DNA from 2 places in the Cedecea selenatireducens genome. Region 2 is predicted to be linked to the other one. Evidence: predicted binding sites of a transcription regulator. Region 2 holds the regulator's gene; the other holds the start of a gene.
The links. Region 2 encodes CRP, which controls carbon source genes, mostly activating them, when cyclic AMP is high. Its sites were predicted from a motif close to ATGTGANNNNNNTCACAT; they were not measured.

Region 1: ACE38U_RS15175 (GntP family permease) is a predicted target of CRP. The motif match lies at 5,305-5,322, and genes of this name have one in related genera.

What each region holds. Positions count from the first base shown of each region.
Region 1 is NZ_JBHIKW010000009.1:22,974-30,874, reverse strand. Features, by position in the region: gene ACE38U_RS15210 (TolC family protein) at 1-899, opposite strand, end outside; gene ACE38U_RS15205 (copper-binding protein) at 911-1,288, opposite strand; gene ACE38U_RS15200 (DUF2946 domain-containing protein) at 1,356-1,769, opposite strand; gene dcuC (anaerobic C4-dicarboxylate transporter DcuC) at 2,177-3,553, shown strand; gene rna (ribonuclease I) at 3,644-4,447, shown strand; gene ACE38U_RS15185 (hypothetical protein) at 4,541-4,699, shown strand; gene ACE38U_RS15180 (hypothetical protein) at 4,796-4,957, opposite strand; gene ACE38U_RS15175 (GntP family permease) at 5,454-6,830, shown strand; gene rnk (nucleoside diphosphate kinase regulator) at 6,991-7,401, shown strand; gene ACE38U_RS15165 (lipoprotein) at 7,736-7,901, shown strand, end outside.
Region 2 is NZ_JBHIKW010000025.1:14,505-22,405, reverse strand. Features, by position in the region: gene tsgA (MFS transporter TsgA) at 1-950, opposite strand, end outside; gene ppiA (peptidylprolyl isomerase A) at 1,231-1,803, shown strand; gene pabA (aminodeoxychorismate synthase component 2) at 1,928-2,491, shown strand; gene argD (bifunctional acetylornithine/succinyldiaminopimelate transaminase) at 2,581-3,801, shown strand; gene ACE38U_RS21875 (YccS/YhfK family putative transporter) at 3,804-5,888, opposite strand; gene crp (cAMP-activated global transcriptional regulator CRP) at 5,950-6,582, opposite strand; gene ACE38U_RS21865 (OsmC family protein) at 6,896-7,300, shown strand; gene ACE38U_RS21860 (phosphoribulokinase) at 7,338-7,901, opposite strand, start outside.

The sequences.
Region 1 (7,901 bases), on a different contig from region 2:
AATAGCGGAAGATCGACGGTAAACATCACGCCCGCCATATCGTCATAACCTTCGGCGCGGCGACCGTAATAAACCTCAACGCCAACGTCAGGTTTGGCAGCCACCGCAGACTGCGCTGATTTCGCGCGAGCAACGTCAGCTTCACGAGCGGCTTCAACCACCTCCGGATGCTGCATCACGCCCTCTTCAAGCACCTCAGGTGAGGCCGGTAATCGCTGGTAGCGAGGCAGCGCGCCGTTCACGCTGTCCACGGTCTGCCCGGTCAACTGCAACAGCCGCGTTTGCGCCAGCGTGACATCTCGTTCGGCAAGCGTGACCTTGTCCTGCATGGTGAGCAGCGTCATGCGGATATCCACCACGCCGGAGGCAGGCGAACTGCCGCTGGCAACGGTGGCTTTCTGGACGCTAACCTGCCGCTCGGTTTCGTTGACCAGCTTGCGGGCGGCAGTAAGCACTCGCTCAGACAGGGCGAGATCCAGCCACGCCTGCGCGGTATCACGCTGAAGGTTGGCGCGAATAACTTCGGCTTTTGCCTGGCTGCTGGCCGACTGCGCCAGAATGGTGTCCGCCTTGCGGTCGCGTTTTTCCTCGCTGACGTAATCCTGCATGATGCCGATGCGCTGCATCGTCATTCCGTCCCGGCTAAAGCGGTGATTATTGCTGCCCTGCACCGGCACGTTTTCAATACCAAACTTCAGCTTAGGGTCGGGCAACTGTCGGGCAGAGTCGGCCATCGCGTTTAGCGCGTCGCTCTGGTTACGGTTGGCGGACAGCGCCGCAGAATAGTGTTCGGCGGCCAGCAGAGTCTGTTGCAGGCTGAACTCTGCCGCCTGAGCGGCAGAGACAGACGCAGTCAACAGCACCCCGCCGAGCCAGAGGCTCAGGGTGTGTCGTTTCATGGCAACCTCGGTTAGTTAAGCGGGGTTACGGAAACCAGCTGATACCCGGCTGCATGCCGGGCGAAAGAGAAAGCAATCTTCTCCCCCAAGGCTAACGCAGGCAGCGAACCGTCTTTCGGCAAAGCGAACGTCATGGTCATGGCTGGCCAGCCAAGCCCGGCGACGGGGTGATGGGCAATAGAGACCGTATCGGCGGTGATTTTCTTCACTACGCCTTCGGTTTTGTAGACCTGAGCAGAAGGGACGGCATCAGAAGACATCGACATGCCTGGCATATCGGACATCCCCTTCATGGAGGACATATCGTGAGAAGTTTCAGCGGAAAAAGCAGGGAAAGCGGCAACAACAAGCAGCGCACAGGCCGCAGCAGAACGAATAGCGTTAAACATAATTTATCTCCAAAAACACGGTCAAAGGGAAACAGGGCTAAGCCCCAAAGCATTGACGGTGCTGGAGTTATTCTCTAAAACGGCAAAAACGAATGGTTGCCGGGGGTCCTGTTGCTGGAGGTGTAGCGTAAGGAGTGGATTCAACGGCGGTTGAGCACTGAGGCGCAATTAGCGCGAGCGAGTCGGTAACCGGTAAAGCCACCGGGGAACTGTGCCCGTTGTCTTTTTGCATCACATCCGGCACACAGTGCTTTTCGCACAGCGGATTGCTGAGTTTCGCCTGCATCGCCTTATCAGGCATCTGCATCGAACCTTCATGTTGAGCTACCATTGGGCCAGCGGTCATATCCACCGGGCAATCGTAAGAGGCTATCGCCACCTGACTGTTGACAAAAAACCAGCCCAACGCCAACAGCAGCATCAAAAGATGCTTTCTGATAAAGCGCCAGCGGCCTGTCGACCAGAGGGAGGTGTGCAGCATAAAAACCCCGACATGAAAGTGACCGGCAGTATAAGCAGCAGTACATCGCGTTTTAAAGCGTTTTTTAAATGCTTTACGAAAAACCCTGTCGCTAACAAATCAGCAAAATAATTATTACTTCCGCGCAACGAATTGCCGGTTTTACCCACAATTTTCGTACAACTTTTATTCCCTCTTTTTCATCATCACCTTCAATAAACGTAATGCAGCCTGCAAAACCTTTATCTAAAGTTGATCCGTTGCAATCAAAATTGATGTTCATCAGAAACTCTAAACGGGTTCTGAGGCAAATTCTTAGCCCTTTACAGTCGGCTGTAAAAAAACACTTTTTAATTTTCTGAAAGAAAACCTTTTTTAGCGGCAAGCGTAAGGACGCCGAAGAGCGCCTTAACGCACCTGGGGATATCATGCTTACAATTCTGGAACTGATTATTGGAGTGGTGGTGATTGTGGGCGTCGCCCGCTACATCATCAAAGGCTACTCGGCCACCGGCGTACTGTTTGTCGGCGGCTTATTGCTGCTTATCGCCAGTGCGCTAATGGGGCATAAAGTGTTGCCAGCCAGCTCAGAAGGCACCGGCTACACCGCTACGGACATTTTTGAATACGTCAAAATCCTGCTGATGAGCCGCGGCGGCGACCTCGGCATGATGATCATGATGCTCTGCGGTTTTGCCGCCTACATGACCCACATCGGCGCCAACGATGTGGTGGTCAAGCTGGCGTCTAAGCCCCTGAAGTTCATCAACTCGCCTTATTTATTGATGATTGCCGCCTACTTCGTCGCCTGCCTGATGTCGCTGGCGGTCTCATCCGCAACTGGCCTTGGCGTACTGTTAATGGCAACGCTGTTCCCGGTCATGGTCAACGTCGGCATCAGCCGCGGCGCTGCGGCGGCCATCTGTGCCTCTCCGGCGGCCATTATTCTGGCCCCGACCTCCGGCGACGTCGTGCTGGCGGCGCAGGCTTCAGAAATGTCGCTGGTCGATTTCGCGTTTAAAACAACGATTCCTATCTCCATTGCGGCCATCATCAGCATGGCGATTGCGCACTTCTTCTGGCAGCGCTATCTCGATAAAAAAGAGCACATCACCCACGAAATGCTGGACGTGACTGAAATTCAGACCACCGCGCCCTCTTTCTACGCCCTGCTGCCGTTTACGCCGATCATCGGCGTGCTGATTTTCGACGGCAAATGGGGCCCGCAGCTGCATATCATTACCATCCTGGTGATTTGTATTCTGATTGCCGCCCTGATTGAGTTTTTCCGCAGCTTCAATACCCAGCACGTCTTCTCCGGTATGGAAGTGTGCTACCGCGGCATGGCGGATGCTTTCGCCAACGTGGTGATGCTGCTGGTTGCCGCCGGCGTATTTGCCCAGGGGCTGAGCACCATCGGCTTTATTCAAAGCCTGATCTCAATTGCCACCTCGTTTGGCTCGGCGAGTATTATTTTGATGCTGGTGCTGGTCGTGCTGACCATGCTGGCGGCCATGACCACCGGCTCCGGTAACGCACCGTTCTACGCCTTCGTTGAAATGATCCCGAAACTGGCCCACTCTTCCGGCATTAATCCGGCTTACCTGACCATTCCGATGCTGCAGGCCTCCAACCTTGGGCGCACGATTTCACCGGTGTCCGGCGTCGTGGTTGCCGTCGCAGGGATGGCAAAAATCTCACCTTTTGAGGTGGTAAAACGCACATCTGTTCCGGTTGCCGTCGGCCTCATCGTGGTGATTATCGCCACGGAGATTCTGGTTCCTGCTGCGGCGATCGTTCACTAAAAGACGCTCGCCTTCGCTAAAAGCGCCTGCGTAAGGCGCTTTTTTTATGCCTATAATAAGCCCGCCTCCAGGACAGATAAGAGAATAACGATGAATTTCACCCCGCGTCATTTACTGCTTTGCGCCCCGCTTTTCCTCAGCCCGCTCGCTTTCGCCGACTCGCTGCAGCCCAGCCAGTACGGGGATTTTAACCGTTACGTGCTGGCGCTTTCCTGGCAAACCGGCTTCTGCCAGAGCATGCACGATCGCAACCGCAACGAGCCCGCCGAGTGTAAAGCTCAGCAGGAACAGGCGGATAAAAGCGCATACCTTACCGTTCATGGCCTGTGGCCAGGGTTACCCAAGTCCATCGCCTCGCGCGGCGTGGATGAAAAACGCTGGATGCGTTACGGCTGTGCGACTCGCCCCATCCCGAATATGGCCGAAGCCAGAGCCTCAAACAAATGCGCTGCGCCGGATACCGGGCTTTCCGTTGAAATGGCGTCAAAACTGGCGGGTGTGATGCCCGGCGCTGGAGGCCAGTCCTGCCTTGAGCGCTACGAATACGCCAAACATGGCGTTTGCTTTGGTTTTAACCCGGACGATTACTTCGGCACGATGGTACGGCTTAACGGCGAAGTGAAGCAGAGCGAGTTTGGTAAATTTCTTGCCCAGAACTACGGCCAGGTGGTAACGCGTAAGGCGTTCAACAAAGCCGTGAAGAACACCTGGGGCAGCGACGCCGTCGAGGCCATCAAGCTAACCTGCGACGGCAATCCGGCCTTTCTCACGGAAATGCAGATCTCACTGCTGGCAGATAAGATCAACCAGCCGCTGCAAAGCGCCTCGTTTGCACCGCAAAAACATCCCGGTAACTGCGGGAAAAGCTTCCGCCTGGATGCGGTTGGCTACTGAGCAAAGATAAATACTGAAGTCAAAAATTAATCGCATCACTATTTGTTCAGGTTTTTTGGTTATAGCCTTCAGGTATCGGAACTGGAGGTCACCATGAGCAGAACAAAACGGTATTTACTGCAGTTAAAAGCGCAGTTTGAGCAGGAAGGTAAAAAGCAAAAACTGCTGGGATGCATCTGGCTCTCGCCACAGCAGCGCTACGAGATCCTCAAAGAGCTTCTGCTGCCGATTGCTGAACACAATGTTCGTTAGTATCATTCGGGCCAGCGTATAAAACGGTGGCCCGCTCGTTCGATAATTCGAAAATACATCTCTTCTGCTACGGAATTACCGAACTGAAAGCCTGAATTAATAACCTGCGGCTTTATTAGCAGCCTTAATTCTTTCATTTCTCATATTTTTATCATGCGAGTCTTTGGCATTTAATATTTCACCCGTCGCGCTGATAAAATCCGAGGCCGTACAGCCGGTTAGCAGTAGCGCCGTAGAGAAAAAAACCGCTTTAAGCATAGAACCATCCATGATGAAATTAATACTAACAATATCAACAAACTAGATTAAAAACACAAAGAAACTGCATTTCCCAATGATATTCAACGGGCGTGGATTTTAGCCAGCGTGAAAATAAACACAAGAATTTTCCGCCCCGTTGAAATAAATTACCCATAAAGGATTACTGCCAGAAAAACATAATAAAAACACAGTCGTTCTACTGTCTGCCGACAACTGGATACCCCCCTGGGTAAATTCTATCCCCCATATCCTCCGCCTGCGAGCCAAACCCGACACGGGTGCATGTCAGATTTTTTCTGACCAAACAATTCCCGCGCTCACCTTTCACTCTGATTATTTTGATTGTTTGAACTTCATCCCAAAATGTAAACGAACATGACAGAGTTCGTTTACAGCCGCCCCAATGTTACCGATATCATGTTACCGGTATCAGCACCACCTGAAGGCACGCCTCTGGTGCATTCATCCAAAAATTCGGCCTTGGGGAAATAAAATGACCGAAATAACAACAAGTTTAGGCGCAGGAACCCTGTTGGGCATTGCAGCCTGCTCCGTCGTGCTCCTGCTCGTTTTGATCATGCGCTTTCGCGTGCATGCCTTCCTGGCGCTAACCCTGGTGAGCGTCGCAGTGGCGCTGGTCACCGGCGTTCCTTTCGATAAAATCGTGCCGACGATTCTGGGCGGCTTTGGCAGCACCCTGGCGGGAGTCGCCTTACTGGTTGGGCTTGGGGCCATGATCGGCCGCCTGCTGGAAATCTCCGGCGGGGCGAAAGTGCTGGCCGATACCCTGGTGGGCACGTTCGGTTCGCACCGGGCGCCTTTCGCGCTTGGCGTCGCGTCCCTGCTGTTCGGCTTCCCTATCTTCTTCGACGCAGGCCTGGTGGTGATGCTGCCGATTATTTTCAGCGTGGCGAAGCAGTTTGGCGGCTCAACCCTGAAATATGCGCTCCCGGCGGCCGGTGCCTTTGCCGTGATGCATGCGCTCCTGCCTCCCCATCCTGGCCCGGTTGCCGCCAGTGAACTGCTGGGTGCCAACATCGGGCTGCTGGTCGTCGTGGGGCTGATTATCGCCATCCCGACCTGGTACATCGGGGCCTATCTCTTCGGGCTGTATGCCGGAAAGAAATTCGACATTCCGCTGCCGAGCTCCTTCCTGGGCAAAATTGAGGCAGACGAGAATCATCAGCCGCCGTCTTTCGGCATGGTGATGACAATTTTACTGCTGCCGCTGGGGCTTATCTTCCTGGATACCGGCCTCAATACCGCCACGGTGCTCGGCTGGGTCAGCGCGGACAACACGCTGGTTAACTTCTTACGCATGCTGGGCAAGACGCCTATTGCGCTGCTGATCACCGTGTTCTTTGCGCTGATGGTCTTCAGCGGCAAGCACGGCCGTCAGCACCTGGAAAAAGTCTGTGACGGCGCCCTGGGCCCGATCTGCGGCATTATTCTGGTTACCGGCGCGGGCGGTATGTTCGGCGGCGTACTGCGTGCAAGCGGCATCGGCGATGCGCTGGCCGGCGTGCTCTCAGACACCGGCATGCCGGTTATTGTGGCCGCATTCGTTATCTCAACCGCGCTTCGCGTCGCTCAAGGGTCTGCCACCGTCGCGCTGACCACCACCGCCGCGCTGGTCTCACCGATGGTCGAAGCCACAACCGGCCTGAGCCAGTTTGACCTGTGCTTTATCGTTATCGCTATCGCGGGCGGCGCAACCGTGCTGTCTCACGTGAACGACTCCGGCTTCTGGCTGGTAGGCCGCTTCCTGGAAATGGATGAGAAAACAACGCTGAAAACCTGGACCGTGATGGAAACGCTGATCGGGACCATCGCCTTCCTGCTGGCGGCATTGGGCAGCGTGATTTTGTGAGCGCTGCGGGTAAAAGCAAAATGTGACCGATCTCGCTTTCAACTGCAGGCTAAGCTCAGTATCATCAGGATTACATGTACAACCCTCGCCGGTTTCGGTGAGGGTTTTTCTTTGTACGATTTCAGCACATGAGTGCCCTGTTTTTTACACGGAGAGAAAAATGTCCAGACCTGCCATCATCATTAACGAACTAGACGCCGAACGCCTTGACCACCTGCTGGAACAGCCGCAGTACACCAAAGCACCGCTGGCAGAGGCGCTGAACGCCGAACTGGATCGCGCTGAGATGTGCAGCCCGGAAAAGATGCCGCCGGACGTTGTTTCCATGAACAGCCGCGTAGAGTTCCGCGACCTGAGTAATCAGGAAGTCCACGTTCGCACGCTGGTTTACCCGGCCAACCTGACCGACAGCGACAATCAGCTTTCCGTGATGGCGCCGGTCGGTGCCGCGCTGCTGGGCCTGCGGGTGGGTGATACCATCAACTGGACGTTGCCAAACGGCGGCCAGACCCATCTCGAAGTGCTGGCGCTGCAATATCAGCCGGAAGCCGCCGGTGAATTCCACCGCTAATTCTGTTTTCCCCTCTGATATAAGGAGGGGAATTTACCTTAAAGCATAACTTCCCGCCGCCCATATCAGCTTATAATTGCTATCAACAACTACCAATATTTATAGCTTTCGCATTAAAAGCACAGATTTACATTTGTAAAAAAAATTGACAAAATTGCCGCCCTTTGTTGATGAGTTGTATTCACCTAAAACGAAAACACCCGCTTTCAGGTTATTTTCCCATCATAAAGACAGTATCCCCTCTATTTTCCCGCCCATTAATTTGAATTAACGATTAATGTTGCACGCGGCCATGCCGATATTTTTCCGATTGTTTTATATAAATGGAGACGTTATGAAAAAGGTTGCTAAGTTATTCGGTATGTTTGTGATTTTAGGCGTTCTTGCAGGCTGTGCGCGTACTGCGCCTATCGCGAACATTCAAACCACCGTGAGCGCTGGCCACACTGAAGCACAGGTTAAAAGTGCCATTCTTAAAGCCGGTATTCAGCGTCAATGGA
Region 2 (7,901 bases):
AGGGTGATGATGGTGGTGTAAATCGCGCTGGAGAAGAAACCGAGCGCCAGAATAAACCACGCCAGGTGAGCCGGATCGCCGTGGTTGAACAGGTACATCAGCACGGTGGCCGCCCCGGCCAGCACGGTCAGGATGCGCTGCAGGTCGAAGAAACGCAGGATAAAGCTGAACGCCCACATGCCGAACATGTAAGACATCCAGAAGTCGCTGACCAGCTTACCGGCATCGTTGATGCTCATGCCGAGGCCTTTGGCGTATTCCGGTACCCAGGAGATAAAGCCCAGCTGGCCGAGGATGTAGCATAGCGCCGCGACGGAGAGGAACAGCACGCCGATGCCCCATTTTTCTTTGGCAGCAGGTTGCTCGTCTTTCTTCGCATGCTTGCCCAGCGCCGGGAACTCACAGCCCAGAGTCAGCAGGAAGATAGCCACGTAGACCAGACCGATACAGACGTAGACCCAGTACCAGTTGATGCTACGGGCCAGCAGGATTGCGGCGACCATCGGGAAAATCATCCCGGCCATGCTGAAGAAGGAGTCGGTAAACAGCAGGCGAGAACCGCGCTGACGCCCTTCATACATATGGGTGATCAGGAAGGTACCAATCGACATGGTTATCCCGCTCACCAGCCCCAGCACGAACATCGAGGCCGAGAAGATAGCCAGGTTATGACCGAAGATCAGGCCGGCAACGGCCAGCACCATCAGCAGGAAGCCAAAGCGCAGCTGGGTTTTCAGCGGTACGATTTCCATCAGCCAGGCGTTCAGGAAGATAGAGATCAAAATACCGGCATTAAGGAAAGTAAACGTGTTACTCATGCTGGACACCGGCAGATTGAAGTACTCTGCGATGTTTCCCATCACCATCCCGGTGACGATCACCAACGCCCCGGTCAGGGCGTAGGAGAAGAAGCTAATCCATAAAAGCTTGGTTCGGTTGCTGTTAGTCATAACGAGCCTGTGCAAGGAAGTGTAAAGCGCATTGACAGCGCGGCGGACGGGCAGATTTTAGTCATTTGCGTGATCTATTTAAATGAATTATGAATTTATTGCTGAAATAAACTAATTGAATCATGAAGTGCGTCACATATTTCAACCTGTTTCAGCGCGCTGACGCTGCAACTCGTTGATTTGTGTAAAAGTAAATAACAGTAAATGGCTGGCGTCGACTGCGGTGCCTCTTTACAATCAAGCAACTTGCTTCACTCACTGCCTTCGTAAGGAATTATTCATGCTCAAATCGACACTGGCGGCTGTTGCAGCTGTATTCGCCCTTTCTGCGCTTTCCCCTGCGGCGCTGGCTGCAAAAGGCGATCCGCACGTCCTGTTGACCACCTCGGCTGGCAATATTGAGCTTGAGTTAAATAGCCAAAAAGCGCCTGTTTCGGTCAAAAACTTCGTGGATTACGTTAATAGCGGTTTTTATAACAACACCACCTTTCACCGTGTGATCCCGGGCTTCATGATTCAGGGCGGTGGCTTCACCGAAGATATGAACCAGAAGCAGCCTAATCCGCCGATCAAAAACGAAGCGGACAACGGCCTGCGCAATACCCGCGGCACGATTTCTATGGCGCGCACCGCCGATAAAGACAGCGCCACCAGCCAGTTCTTTATCAACGTGGCCGACAACGCATTCCTGGACCACGGCCAGCGCGACTTCGGGTACGCGGTATTTGGTAAAGTGGTCAAAGGCCTGGACGTTGCCGATAAAATCTCCCAGGCACCAAGCCATGACGTCGGCCCGTACCAGAATGTGCCGTCAAAACCTATCGTGATCCTTTCCGCGAAGGTTCTGCCTTAAGATTTCCGGCGCGGGTCCTGTCGCCCGCGCAACCCTCTCCTGAAGCAGAGAATTTCAATAAGTGGTGAGCCAGGCCAGGGAAAGCGGCTAGAATAACGCGTTCTTTTTTTGCCCTGGAGCCGCCATGTTACTGCTTATCGACAACTATGATTCCTTCACCTGGAACCTCTACCAGTATTTTTGCGAACTGGGTGAGGAAGTGCTGGTTAAGCGTAATGACGAAATTGGGCTGGACGACATCGAGCGTCTTGCCCCGGAGAAACTGGTGATTTCTCCAGGCCCCTGCACGCCGACCGAGGCGGGCATCTCCCTTACCGCCATTAATCACTTCGCCGGACAGCTTCCTGTTTTGGGCGTTTGCCTGGGGCATCAGGCCATTGCACAGGCGTTTGGCGCCACCATTGTGCGGGCAGAACAGGTGATGCACGGCAAAACCTCCGCTATCAGCCACAACGGCAGCGGCGTATTTCGCGGGCTGAATAATCCGCTGACCGTGACTCGCTACCACTCGCTGCTCATCGACCCTGCCACCTTGCCCGACAGTTTTGAAGTCACTGCCTGGACGGATAAGCAGGAAATCATGGGGATCCGCCACCGCTCGCTTGATCTTGAAGGCGTGCAGTTCCACCCGGAAAGCATTCTCAGCGAGCAGGGGCATGCGCTGCTGGCGAATTTCCTGAAGCGGTGAATTGTTGCTTGCCTGGTTTTGGTTTTTTATGCATATTTCGTGATTATATTTTCATTCATGTCTAACGCATAAAAACGGGTGGGGAATAAATGGCAACTGAACAATCAGCGGTTACGCGGGCAACCTTCGATGAAGTGATTCTGCCGATTTATGCACCGGCAGAGTTTATTCCAGTTAAAGGAAAGGGCAGCCGCGTGTGGGACTCCGCCGGGAAAGAGTACGTGGACTTTGCCGGAGGCATCGCCGTGACCGCGCTGGGGCATTGCCATCCTGCGCTCGTTGAGGCGCTGAAGGCCCAGGGCGAAACCCTGTGGCATACCAGCAACGTTTTTACCAATGAGCCAGCCCTGAAGCTTGCCCGTAAGCTGATCGACGCCACCTTTGCCGAACGCGTCGTCTTCATGAATTCCGGCACGGAAGCAAACGAAACGGCTTTCAAACTGGCCCGCTACTATGCTTCGACCCGTCACAGCCCGTACAAAAGCAAAATCATCGCCTTCTACAATGCGTTCCACGGCCGCTCGCTGTTCACCGTTTCCGTAGGCGGGCAGGCTAAATACTCCGACGGCTTTGGCCCCAAACCGGCCGACATTATCCACGTGCCATACAACGACCTTGCGGCGGTGAAAGCGGTGATGGATGACCATACCTGTGCGGTAGTTGTTGAGCCGATTCAGGGTGAAGGCGGCGTGACCGCTGCGACGCCGGAGTTCCTCCAGGGGCTGCGTGATTTGTGTGATGAGCACCAGGCGCTGCTGGTGTTTGATGAAGTCCAGTCCGGGATGGGCCGCACCGGCGAATTATTCGCTTATATCAACTACGGCGTCACCCCGGATATTTTGACCAGCGCCAAAGCCCTCGGCGGCGGTTTCCCGGTGAGCGCGATGCTGACCACCCATGTGATTGCCTCCGCGTTCCACGTGGGCAGCCACGGTTCAACCTATGGCGGTAACCCGCTGGCATGTGCGGTGGCCGGTGCGGCTTTCGATATCATCAATACGCCAGAAGTTCTGCAAGGCGTGGCGGTGAAGCGCCAACTGTTCGTTGAACAGTTGCAGAAGATTAACGACCAGTTCGATCTGTTTAGCGATATTCGCGGCATGGGGCTGTTGATTGGCGCAGAGCTGAACGAGAAGTACAAGGGACGTGCCCGTGAGTTTCTCTATGCGGGAGCGGCTGAAGGCGTGATGGTGCTGAATGCCGGCCCGGACGTCATGCGTTTTGCGCCTTCGCTTATCGTTGAAGACGCGGATATCCTGGAAGGAATGCAGCGCTTCGCTAAAGCCGTTGCCCGCGTGGTGGCTGGCTAATCTTAACCCGAGCGCCGCAGGCGGCGGCTCAGCCAGATCCCATGCTGAGGCCGCTGGCGCCAGGCTACCGAGGAGATGGTATGCATGGTGTTCAGGTGGCCAATAATCCGCTGTAAATGCTGCTCCATGGTGCTTAACGGCCCCGTGGGCAGCGTGTCCGCATCCAGAATATTGGCGTCGTTCGATCCGCCAGGCCCGTCATACTCCAGCCTTTGCTGGCAGCGCTGTAAGCCTATTTCACAAGACTGCAGGTACTTTTGCGCCAGGTCCGGCGTGAGCATGTTGTGCTCGCGCGCCAGAGTTGTCATGGCGTTGATATGCTCGACGATGAACTGGCTGTGGGTCACCCAGAGCTTCATGTCTGCCAGATAATGAGAGTTAAATCCGGGTTCCTGCATCGCCTGGTTGAGCGAGTTGAAGAGCGCGTTGTGCGCCTGGTTGACCCGCATTCGTTGCCAGGCCAGAGGCGTGGGTTCCGGATCGTTGCTCAATATCAGGCGAATCGCATCCTGGTCGGCCTCGAGCGCGTCGTGGGCGTTCTGGCGCAGCAGGCCAGTTTGCCACTGTGGCCAAAGCCAGATCATGCCGCCAAAGGCAATCAGGCAGCCGAGCAGCGTGTCGATAAGCCGTGGAATGATGTAGCTTTCGGCGCTCAGGGTAATGAGCTGCAGGGTATATACCGCCGTGACGGTAAAGCCGATGGTGGCCCAGCCGTAGCTTTTGCGAATGAACAGATAGCTCACCAGGGTAATCATTAGCATCGCCAGCAGGGTGTAGCTGTCCGGGACGTGGAAGTGCAGGGTGATGCCGGCGATACACAGCCCTGCCATGGTGCCAGCCGCCCTGTGCACGATACGTACCCGGGTGGCGCCGTAGCCGTTTTGCGTCACGAACATCACGGTCATCAGGATCCAATACGGTTTAGGCAGATGTAAGAAGGACCCGAGCAGGCTGGCAATCGTCAACATTACGCCTAAACGTGCGGAGCTGCGCAGCGCTGATGACTTGAAGGAGAGATAGTTTTTCAGGGCCGGGAAGAACGGCAGGCGGCGCTCCCGATCTTCCATTAAATCCCTTACATACAGCGGGCGTTGGGTTTTCAGCACCCGGCCGATGCGGCTGAAGTGATAATGGCAGAACTGCCCGACCGGGTTATCCGGGTTCTGGCGGGCGATCTTTTCCAGGGCGTCGATCTGCTTGTCCATGGTAAAGCGCGTCGGGTAGCGGTGGTAGAGAATATCGTCTGCCAGCACCCGCAGGCGCGCGGCGATGGTTCGGGCGTTCCAGCGGATCACCGCCTCGGCATGGCTTTGCTCGACCAGCTTCTGGACCTCTTCCGGCTGATGCAGGCTAACCGAAATGTGCTCCTGCAAATCCAGGGCGACCTGGAAAGCGCGTAGCAGGCGTTTGTAGCCATTTTGCTGATTGGCCGACAGCATATGCAGCTGCTGGTAGCAGGTCGTTATCAGGTCGACGGCTTTCTGCTGACGTACCAGCAGCGGCGGTAGCGCTTTTTCAGGATCCGTATGCTGGGTCAGCAGGCTGTACTTTGCTTCGCAGTAGTCCGCAAGCTGGCGGTACAGCAGGCTGAGCGACTCTCTGAGCGGCTGTTCACGCCATAGCCTGAACCAGAACCAGTTAAACGCGCCGTACCAGATGGTGCCGGAGATATAGAGCACCATCGGTTTCCAGATAGGCATGTTGCCGGCCATGCTGAGCGTAAAAATGGCGGCAATCAGCGACGCGGGCAGCAGGCGAGCATGCAGCGAGCTTATCTCCGCCGTGACGCCGAGCAGCAGGGCCATGACGATTAATATCGCAGGCAGCGGGACGTGGGTGTAAAGCAGCAGCAGCTGCATGATAAGGCTGCTAACGGCGAACAGGCTGCCGCCGATGATCAAGCGTTTGAAGAAGCGTTTATGCGGCGTGTCCAGCCCGGCAATGTTGCAGCAGGCAGGCACTAACGAGAAGAGCAGGCCATTTTGCAGGCTGCCGAGAATCAGGCCGATAGCCACGGGTAAACACAGCACCAGGGTTTGCCGCAGCGCGTAGTTAACTTCCGGGTGATAAATTAATCTCTTCCACATAGCCTGAATTGTAGAGACAAAAAAGGCGTGTTACCGAAGCGACACGCCTTTATGGGGCTAATTAGCGAGTGCCGTAAACGACAATCGTTTTACCGTGTGCGGAAATGAGGTTCTGGTCTTCCAGCATTTTCAGAATACGGCCAACGGTTTCGCGGGAGCAGCCCACGATCTGACCGATTTCCTGGCGGGTGATCTTAATCTGCATCCCGTCCGGGTGGGTCATGGCGTCCGGCTGTTTAGCCAGGTTCAGCAGCGTCTGTGCGATACGGCCGGTCACGTCGAGGAAGGCGAGGTTGCCGACTTTCTCGGAGGTCACCTGCAGGCGACGCGCCATCTGGGAAGACAGACGCATCAGAATGTCCGGGTTGACCTGAATCAGCTGGCGGAATTTTTTATAAGAAATTTCAGCTACTTCACAGGCTGACTTGGCGCGAACCCAGGCGCTACGCTCCTGGCCTTCTTCGAACAAACCTAATTCACCAATGAAATCACCCTGATTCAGATAAGAAAGGATCATCTCCTTGCCTTCTTCATCTTTAATCAGAACAGCTACGGAGCCTTTGACGATGTAGTACAGCGTCTCCGCCTTTTCACCCTGGTGAATCAGCGTGCTCTTCGACGGATACTTATGAATGTGGCAATGAGACAAGAACCATTCGAGAGTCGGGTCTGTTTGCGGTTTGCCAAGCACCATGCGCGGTTATCCTCTGTTATAAACTGGCTACCAAAGACAAGACTCGGAACCTCTTGTCTGGCGTTGCAATCGTGAAATTTTCCCAAACCCTGGGAACTGGCGGGCAGGTCACTCCTGCGGCCTGTAATTAGTCGTTTCCTCTGCTTACGGCATAAACTTCTCTGTATAGCAGCAGCATCCGGATTGTTTTAGCATAGCTTTTGGTAAGTGTCTTGTCTTGTCTCGTTTCAGCATGACCTGGATCGCCTTACGTTGCCAGTTTTCACGTAGGCGCGTAATCTGAAAGAATATTTTCTCAACTGGAGTAGGCAAAATGCAGGCACGTGTTAAATGGGTGGAAGGCATGACCTTCCTCGGTGAGTCCGCTTCTGGCCACCAGATCCTGATGGACGGTAATTCTGGCGATAAAGCGCCAAGCCCAATGGAAATGCTGCTGATGGCGGCGGGCGGCTGTAGCGCCATTGACGTGGTGTCGATTTTACAAAAAGGCCGCCACGACGTGACGGACTGTGAGGTGAAGCTGACTTCGGAACGCCGCGAAGAAGCGCCGCGTTTGTTCACCCATATTAATCTGCACTTTGTGGTTAGCGGAAAAGAGCTGAAGGATAGCGCCGTCGCTCGCGCAGTCGATCTTTCTGCTGAAAAGTATTGCTCGGTAGCGCTCATGCTTGGGAAAGCGGCAAACATTACCCACAGCTATGAAGTGATCGAAGCTTAAGCGTCAAAAAGGCGGCATTCACGCCGCCTCTGCCGAATCAGGCAATCTTCCTGCCTTCCGCCAGTCGCTGCACCAGCGGCCCCATAATCAGCTCCATCGCCAGCCCCATTTTTCCGCCAGGCACCACCAGGGTGTTGATGTGGGAGATAAACGATCCTTGCAGCATCGCCAGCAGATAAGGGAAGTCGATGTCGTCCAGGCCGCGGAAGTGGATAACCACGAAGCTTTCGTCCAGCGACGGAATTGCCCGGGCGGCAAACGGGTTAGAGGTATCCACCGTTGGGACGCGCTGGAAGTTAATATGGGTGCGTGAAAACTGCGGGGTAATAAAGTTGATGTAATCGTCCATCGAACGCACGACGGAGTCCATCACCGCCTCCCGCGAATGACCGCGTTCGCCGGTGTCGCGAACCAGTTTTTGAATCCATTCCAGGTTAACGATAGGCACCACGCCAACCAGCAAATCTACGCAGTCGGCCACGTTGTGCTGCGGGGTGACAACGCCGCCGTGCAGGCCTTCATAAAACAGAACGTCGGTTGGCTCCGGCAGCGGCTGCCACGGCGTAAAGGTGCCGGGCACCTGGTTCCACGGCACGGCTTC